One region of the Thauera sedimentorum genome, then DNA from elsewhere that is predicted to be linked to it. Evidence: predicted binding sites of a transcription regulator. Region 1 holds the regulator's gene; the other holds the start of a gene.
The links. Region 1 encodes FNR, which switches genes on or off when oxygen is low (the NO sensors DNR and NnrR bind a similar motif). Its sites were predicted from a motif close to TTGANCTAGNTCAA; they were not measured.
Positions count from the first base shown of each region.

Region 1 (4,409 bases):
GTCCGAGCGGGTAGCCCTGTGCCACCGAGCGCGCGGGCAGGAAGCGCCGGGTGAAAGGCTGAACGCGCCGCCAGATGTGGTGGCCGGCACGCTCGACCGGCGCCAGCAACTGGGTAAAGCCGGTGAGATACAAGCCCAGGGCAACCAGCATCAGGTTGGCCAGTACGTACAGGCCCAGCTGGATGGGCATCACCTCGTTGTACAGCATGCCCACGGTACCGAGCGCGCCGAGCAGGCCGCCGATCACCGTGTAGGTGGTGATGCGCCCGAGGTTGTAGGCCAGGTGGATCGGCCATTGCCGGCGGGTCTGCCCGGGCACCTGCACGGTGAGCGCGCCGACGATGCCGCCGCACATGCCCACGCAGTGGGTGCCGCCGAGCAGGCCGATGAGGAAGACGGCGATATAGCCGGTTTCAGGCATTCGGAAGAGCCGGAAGATGCATCAGGGCAGGCATTCTACGCCGCGCGGGGCGGGATCAGATCACCTTGGAGTAGCGCGCCCGCTCGCGGTCGGCGCGCAGGTAGCGGTCGAACACCATGGCGATGCCGCGCACCAGCAGCCGCCCCGGGGGCAGCACGCTGATCCAGTCGTCCTCGATCTTCAGCAGGCCGGCCTTCTCCATCTCGCGCAGGTCGGCGAGTTCCTCGGCGAAGTATTCCTTGAAGTCGATCAGGTGGGCGATCTGGATGGACTCGATCGACACCTCGAAATGGCACATCAGCGCCTGGATGATCGCGCGGCGCAGCAGGTCGTCGGCGGTAAGCTCGATGCCGCGCAGCACCGGCAACTCGTCCTGGTCGAGGATGTCGTAGTACTCGTCCAGGGTCTTGACGTTCTGCGCGTAGGTCGGCCCCACCTTGCTGATCGCCGACACCCCGAAGGCCAGCAGGTCGCACTCGGCGTGGGTGGAGTAGCCCTGGAAGTTGCGGTGCAGCCGCCCCTGGCGCTGGGCGATGGTGAGCTCGTCGTCCGGCTTGGCGAAGTGGTCCATGCCGATGTACACATAGCCCGCCTCGGTGAGCCGGCGGATGGCCAGTTGCAGGATCTGCAGCTTGGTGTCGGCGGTGGGCATGTCCACCGAGTTGATGCGGCGCTGCGGCTTGAACAGCTGCGGCAGGTGCGCGTAGCTGTAGAGCGAGATGCGGTCGGGAGAGATCTCCAGCACCTGCTCCAGCGTGCGGTTGAAGCTGATGATGTTCTGCTTGGGCAGGCCGTAGATCAGGTCCATGGACACCGACTTGAAGCCGGTGGCGCGCGCGGCGTCGACCACCAGCTTGGTCTCGTCGAAGCTCTGCACGCGGTTGACCGCGACCTGCACGTCATGGGCGAAATCCTGCACGCCGACGCTCATGCGGTTGAAGCCGAGGTTGGAGAGCATCTCGACGGTATCGAAGTCCACCTTGCGCGGGTCGACCTCGATGGAATACTCGCCGTTGGGCACCAGCGTGAAGTGCTGGCGCACCGAGTCCATCAGCTGGTGCATTTCCTCGTGCGACAGGAAGGTGGGCGTGCCGCCCCCCAGGTGCAGCTGGGTAACCTGCCGGCTGCCGCCCAGACAGGCGGCCTGCATCTCGATCTCCTTGGCCAGGTACTTGAGGTACTTGGCCGAGCGCCCGTGATCCTTGGTGATGATCTTGTTGCAGGCGCAGTAGTAACAGATCGTGTTACAGAAAGGGATGTGGAAGTATAATGAAAGCGGTTTGCCGAGACCGCCCACTGCCCGCTTGGCGAGCCAGTCGCGCAAGGCCTTGGCGTCAAAGGCTTCGACGAAGCGATCCGCCGTCGGGTAGGACGTATAGCGCGGCCCGTTGATGTCGAAGCGGCGGATCAACTGGGTGTCGAAGACGAGTTCTTTCTGATTGCTCATGGTCGTACGGGGCGGCAGTCTGTTCCGTAAGATCGCAGAAAGCCGTAGTTTTGTGGTTGACGTGGATCAACGAGGCTCCGTTGATCCCGGTGAGAGACGGAGCTGTTTATCTTGCAAATGAAGGCGACGGTGCCGATCTCTGTGGCAAACCTCAAGGCCGCCTGCTCTCAGTGTAACCTGCAGGAGCTGTGCCTGCCGTTCGGGATGTCGGAAAACGAGATCGACCGCCTGGACGAACTGGTGGGCGCCCGTCGCAAGATCAAGCGTCAGCAGCACCTGTACCGCGCCGGCGACCTCTTCGAGGCGATCTACGCGATCCGCGCCGGCTCCTTCAAGACCGACGTGCTGCTCGAAGACGGCCGCGAGCAGGTCACCGGTTTCCAGATGACCGGCGAGATCCTCGGTCTGGACGGCATCAGCACCGAGTTCCACACCTGCAACGCGATCGCCCTGGAAGACAGCGAGGTCTGCGTAATCCCCTACGGCAAGCTGGAAGAACTCTCGCGCGAGGTCGAAGGCCTGCAGCATCAGTTCCACAAGGTCATGAGCCGCGAAATCGTACGCGACCACGGCGTGATGATGCTGCTCGGCTCGATGCGCGCGGAAGAACGCCTGGCGGCCTTCCTGCTCAACATGTCGCAGCGCTTCACCGCGCGCGGCTTCTCGGCGGCCGAGTTCCACCTGCGCATGACGCGCGAGGAGATCGGCTCTTATCTGGGCCTCAAGCTCGAAACCGTGTCACGCGCCTTCTCGCGCTTCCAGGAAGACGGTCTGGTGGCCGTGCAGCAGAAACACATCCGCATCCTGGACATCGCCGGCCTGAAAAAGCTGCTGCACCATCAACCGGCCGGCGGCTGAAGCGCGGAGCGAGCACCGCGCAACACCGCCATCGGCCCGCGCAGTAGGTTTATTCGCACATTCTCAGCCCTGACGCCGGCGGGCGACCATGGTCTCGCTCAAGGCGGCGACGTCCTCGTCAGTCAGCAGTTCGCGGGCGTAGGGCAACAATTCGCCTTCCTCGCGGGCGATGTGCTGATGGTAGCGGCTGGCGAATTCCTCGACCTGCTCCGCGGTCAGCTCTGCCGCTTCTCCCTGTGCAATCGCCGCCAGACGTTCGCGCATGAGCGCCCAGGCGGCGAACATGCGCTGATGGTCGGCGAGGATCCAGTCGATCAGCGCCTGCAGCTGCGCGCGACGCGGCGCATCGACCCGTGCGAGCAGCACCGGAAAGAGATCGTCTTCCTCGTCCATGTGGTGATTGACCGCAGCCAGGTCGAAGTAGCGCATCACCGCGCTCGCCGCCTGCTGTGCCTGCTTGTCCGCACCATGAGCGGGCAGCCAGGCGGCCAGGCGGGCGAGCGTCTCGAGCTGCCCCTGCAGGCGGCCGTGACAGGCTTCCAGCATCTCGAGCGGGGTTTCGAATCCGGGTGCGACCGGGATCAGTGAATCGCTCATGTCAGTGAGCTCCTAAATAGACCAGAAAACCGGCGGGGCTCTTGAGCAGCGCCACGGACACTATCCACGCATAGACCGCCAGCGCCGCCAAGAACGCAGCCGCCCTGAGCGCCAGGGTGCGCCCGCGCCGCAAGGCCACCGCGCCAAGCACGATGTAGGCGAGCAGGCCGATGACCTTGGCCGTGACCCAGCCGGCGACGAAAGGGTACTGCCCGATCATCACCGCCATCGCGATGGCCGACAGCAGCAGCAGGCTGTCGACCACATGGGGCAGCACCCGGGTGAGACGATGTTCGAGCAGCGCACTGCCGGACAGCATCCACGCGCCGCGCAGCGTGAACCCGAGAATGCTCAGCACCACACAGGTCACATGCAGGTGTTTGAGTGCGAAATACATGGTCTTATCCCGGCCGTCCGTCGGCCCGCGGACGCAGGTAGATGGGCAGGTAGCGCAGCGCCCAGGTCACGAAGATGCCCAGCCAGCCGGCTACCGCGGCCAGCATCAGCCAGGGAGAGAGCACAGCGGGCGCAAGGTCGGCGAGGATGCGCAGCAGCACGACCCCCTGCATGGCGAGGAACAGCGACCAGGTCAGCTGGTCGGCCGCCAGCGGCTGGCCCGAATGGCCCAGGGTGACCCGCGACACCATGCCGAGCACGATGGAGCCGAAGAAGCCGATCCCCAGCGCGTGCAGCGGCGCCAGGCCCAGGCCGTACCAGCCGAGCTGGGCGCCCGCGGCCTGCGCTGCGGACAGCAGCAGGGCCACGCCCAGCCACGCGAAACCGATGTGCAGCATGCCCAGCAGGCGCACGCGCTGGGCAGCCACCGGTCGCCAGCGGATGCACAGCCACAGCGCGACCAGACCGGCCGGCAGATCGACGACCCAGCGCCAGCCGCCGAGTTCGGCCATGCCGAGCGCGCCATGGACGAAACTCGCCCCCAGCATCAGCAACAGCGCCCAGCGCGGACGGACGATGACGTAGTCCGGAATGATGTTGCTGGAGAAAAAGGGCACCATGCGGTGGCAGACCGAGAAGAACACCGGCAGCAGGAACCACCACACGCCGGCCTCGATACCCACGCGCGCC
Region 1 covers NZ_JACTAH010000001.1:329,494-333,902, reverse strand. The annotation lists gene IAI53_RS01475 (sulfite exporter TauE/SafE family protein) at 1-421, opposite strand, end outside; gene hemN (oxygen-independent coproporphyrinogen III oxidase) at 477-1,868, opposite strand; gene fnr (fumarate/nitrate reduction transcriptional regulator Fnr) at 1,986-2,726, shown strand; gene IAI53_RS01460 (hemerythrin domain-containing protein) at 2,790-3,323, opposite strand; gene IAI53_RS01455 (SirB2 family protein) at 3,325-3,720, opposite strand; gene IAI53_RS01450 (NnrS family protein) at 3,725-4,409, opposite strand, start outside.

Region 2 (4,409 bases), 120 kb from region 1:
ACGGCACCCGCATCCGCCGCCTGCTGCATACCGGCGGGCTGATCGACGCGGTGGAGGTTGAGGACGCCGCGGGACACACCGGCCAGCTGAGCGCCGGCGCCTACGTGGTCTGCCTGGGCAGCTACAGCCCCGCGCTGGTGGCGCCGCTGGGCGAACGCCTGCCGATCTACCCGGTCAAGGGCTACTCGATCACCGCGCCGGTGGCCGACCCGGCGCGCGCGCCCATGGTCAGCCTCACCGACGAGTCCGCGCGCATCGTCTGCTCGCGCCTTGGCGACCGCCTGCGGGTCGCCGGTACGGCCGAGCTCAACGGCTTCGACACCACCCCCGACCCGCTGCGCGGCCAGGGCATCCTGCGCTGGCTGGAAGACCGCCTGCCGGGCGCCATCGACCCGGCCAAGGCCCAGCTGTGGGCCGGACTGCGCCCCGCCACGCCGGGCAACACCCCGCTCATCGGCAAGGGTGGCGGCGTCAACCTCTGGTACAACACCGGCCATGGCACGCTGGGCTGGACGCTGGCCTGCGGTTCCGCGGCGGCACTGGCAACGCTGATGGGTGGCGGCCGCCCGGACCCGCGCTTCCCCTTTCTCGGGCGCGCGTGACTGGAGGGGATTCAAGCCGTTACAGCCGCGACGGCTTGCACCCTATAGGCTTTCCCGGATGACTCACCATCGTCAGGAGGAAACCACGATGCGCACTCGCAGCCTTTTCGCATCCAGATCGGCCAGCCAAGGCATTCTGGTGGGCATGCTGGCCGCCCTGCTCAGCTTGCCCACACCAGTGCAGGCGGACCCTCCTGCGCACGCACCTGCCCACGGTTGGCGCAAGAAGCACGACCCCTACTACCTCGGCTACACCGGACGGCAATGGTCGCGCGACTACGGTATCCTGGGAGGGCGCTGCGATCGTGAGACGGTTGGTGCGGTACTGGGCGGCGTGCTTGGCGGAGCAGTCGGCAGCCAGGTCGGCGACGGCAGTGGCCGGCAGATTGCCATTCTGGTCGGCACCGCCATCGGCGCGGTGCTCGGGGCGGAAGTCGCACGCAGCCTGGGTGACCCGGACCGCGCCTGCATCGGCCACGCGCTGGAGTTGCTGCCCGCCGGCCGCCAGGTACGGTGGGACGCACCCGACGGGCTACGCTATCAACTGATCGCCGGCAAGGATGCCGGCAAGGCGCCGTGCCGCGAGTTCACCCTGATGACCGAGGGGACGCACAAGAGCAGCACGCGCGGACGCGGCTGTCGGCGAGCGGACGGCAGTTGGGAGATCGTTGGTCTATAGCCCGCATCTCTCACACCCGCGCTGCTGCGGCCGCCGATGTGAGAAATGTGGGCTAGCGGCGCCGGCCCCTCAGGCGGCCTCGTCCTTGCTGAGCGTGGCGCAGGCGCAACCACCCGCGCCCTGCTCCCCGCAGCCGCCCGCCGCATCGGCCCGGAAGCTCTCGGTCTCGACGTCGAAGCCGATGGTCTGCAGATGGAAGGCAAGCGCGGCATCCATGCCATTGACGTGGTTGTCGAGCCAGGCGGGCAGTTCTTCCACCAGGCGCCGGCCGAGGAAGGTGTCGCCCTTTGCGGCGCGTTCGCGCACGTCACGCAGGACGACCAGCACGCGGTCGTGCTCGGCGCGGTGGCAACCGGGGAAGTTCACCTTCTCCATCCAGCGGTTCTCCTGGTCGAAATGCGCCACCGTGTGTTCGATGAAGGCGTCCAGCCGTTCGATGAAAGCTTCCGGCGGCGCGGCCTGCAAGGCGTTGTAGAAGTCGACGAACTCGCGGTGCGTGTCGTCCATCTTTCCCAGGCCGAGTTCCAGCTTGTCGCTCCATTCCATCGCAGGCATCGTGTTTCTCCGACTAGTCTTCACGGTTGATCACCGGCCCGGCATGCGGAACCGGCAGGGGTTTATAAGGGGAAAATGATCCAGCCGATCTGACCCTTATCAAGGGCCTTGCTGAAACGAAACCGTCACCGCGGTGCCCTAGAGTGCCGTATCGCCTCCACCGGCAATCGGCCATGCATATCCTGATGATCTCGGACGTGTTCTTTCCCCGCATCAACGGGGTCAGCACATCCATCGAAACCTTCCGCCACGCCCTCGCCACCGAGGGCGTGCGCAGCACCCTGATCGCCCCCGCCTATCCGGGCGCCGCGCCCGACGACGATCCGGACATCCTGCGCATACCTTCGCGCTACCTGCCTATGGACCCCGAAGACCGGCTGATGCGCCGCGGCGCGATCCGCGCGCTGCTGCCTGAATTGCGCGGCCGCGGCATCGACCTGGTCCATGTCCACACGCCCTTCGCCGCCCACTATGCCGGGCTGGAGATCGCGCGCGCCCTGGGCGTGCCCTGCGTGGCGACCTATCACACCTTCTTCGAGGAATACCTCTTCCACTACGTCCCCGTGCTGCCCCGGCCGTGGCTGCGCAGCGCGGCGCGCCGTTTCTCGCGCAGCCAGTGCAACGAACTCGACGCGGTGATCGTGCCTTCCACCGCAATGGCCGACATCCTGCGCGGATACGGCGTCACCCGACCGCTGCACGTCCTGCCGACCGGGCTGCCGGCCCGGCAGTTCGTCGGCGGCGACGGCTGCTTTTTCCGCAGCCGCTACGGCATCGACAAGGATCGCCGTCTGCTGCTCTTCGTCGGCCGGGTGGCGCACGAGAAGAACATCGATTTCCTCATCGACGTGATCGAACACCTCAAGCACAGCCAGCCCAAGGCCTTGCTGCTGATCACCGGCGAAGGGCCGGCCCTGGCATCGCTGACCGCGGCGGTCCAGCAGCGCGCGCTGAGCGAACACGTGCGCTTCCTCGGCTACCTCGACCGCAACAGCGAACTGCACGATTGCTACCGCGCCGCCGATCTCTTCGTGTTCGCCTCGCGCACCGAGACCCAGGGCCTGGTGCTGCTGGAGGCCATGGCGCTCGGCACCCCGGTGGTCGCACTGGCCGAACTGGGCACCCGCGACATCCTCGGCCGTCAGCTCGGCTGCCGGATCGCGCCGGCCGATGCCAAGGCGTTCTCCGCCATCGTCGCGGACCTGCTGGACGACCCACCGCGCCTGAAGGCGCTCGCGGTCGAAGCCCACCGCTACGCCCGGACCTGGGCGGCCGAGGAAATGGCGCGCAAGCTCGCGCTGCTATACCGCGGCTGGGCGCACCCCGCCCAGCGCCTACTTGACGATCTTGAGGTGGCTCCCGCGCCCGCCGGCAGGCCTGCTGCCAGCGGCACCCGCTGAGTCGCCATCGGGCGTCTCTTCCGCGGAGCCAGCCTCGGGCGCTGCCGCCTCTTCGGCACCGTCATCCTCATCCCCGGCTGCCCCGCCCTCCACCTCGAAGGCCATGCCCTGGCCGTTCTCGCGCGCGTAGATGGCGACGACGTTGCCGACCGGAATCGCCAGCGAATGGGCGACGCCGCCGAAGCGGGCCTGGAAGGTGATCAACTCGTTGCCGATCGACAGCTCATGGGTGGCGTCGTAGCCGACGTTGAGCACGATCTGCCCGTCGCGCGCTGCCCCCGGCGGCACCAGGGTGTTGCGGTCGACGACCGCGGCCAGATAGGGCGTGAAGCCCTGATCGACACACCATTCGTGAATCGCACGGATCAGGTAGGGTTTGGTGGATACGGTCGTCATCACTTTGCTGCAGGACGGGCTCCGCCCGGTCGGGCGGAGCCGGGTGGGACGGATCAGCGGCGCATGACCTTCTCGGACGGCGTCAGCGCGTCGATGAAGCCCTGGCGGCTGAAGATGCGCTCGGCGTACTTCATCAGCGGCGCGGCGGCCTTGGGCAGCTCGATGTTGTAGTGCTCGAGACGCCACAGCAGCGGCGCGATCGCCACGTCCAGCATGGAGAACTCGTCGCCCAGCATGAACTTCTGCTTGGTGAAGATCGGCGCCAGTTGCACCAGCTGGTCGCGCACATGCGCGCGATTCTTGTCCACACCCTTCTGGTTCTTCTCCAGCGCATCGATGTGCGAGAACAGTTCCAGTTCGAAGGTGTGCAGCAACTGGCGGGCGCGCGCACGCATGATCGGGTCGGGCGGCATCAGCTGCGGGTGCGGAAAGCGCTCGTCGATGTACTCGTTGATGATGTTCGACTCGTACAGCACCAGGTCGCGGTCCACCAGGACCGGGACGCGGTTGTACGGGTTGATGACGGCGATGTCCTCGGGCTTGTTGTACAGATCGACGTCGATCACCTCGAAGTCCATGCCCTTCTCGAAGAGCACGATCCGGCAACGGTGACTGAACGGATCGGTGGTGCCGGAATACAGGTTCATCATGATGCGTAAAACTCCGGATACAAAAGCAAAGCGCACCACGCGGAAATTCGCGTGGTGCGTCTGGCAGGATTGAGGCGGACTAGGCCTTGCGGCCGCTCACCCGTGAGCTCAATGAATATCCTTCCAG
Region 2 covers NZ_JACTAH010000001.1:206,400-210,808, reverse strand. The annotation lists gene IAI53_RS00955 (D-amino acid dehydrogenase) at 1-602, shown strand, start outside; gene IAI53_RS00950 (glycine zipper 2TM domain-containing protein) at 661-1,281, shown strand; gene IAI53_RS00945 (hemerythrin domain-containing protein) at 1,351-1,836, opposite strand; gene IAI53_RS00940 (glycosyltransferase) at 2,010-3,236, shown strand; gene IAI53_RS00935 (ClpXP protease specificity-enhancing factor) at 3,171-3,632, opposite strand; gene IAI53_RS00930 (glutathione S-transferase N-terminal domain-containing protein) at 3,686-4,282, opposite strand; gene IAI53_RS00925 (cytochrome c1) at 4,391-4,409, opposite strand, start outside.
Region 2: the regulator FNR is predicted to act here: its motif matches at 1,926-1,939, upstream of IAI53_RS00945 (hemerythrin domain-containing protein).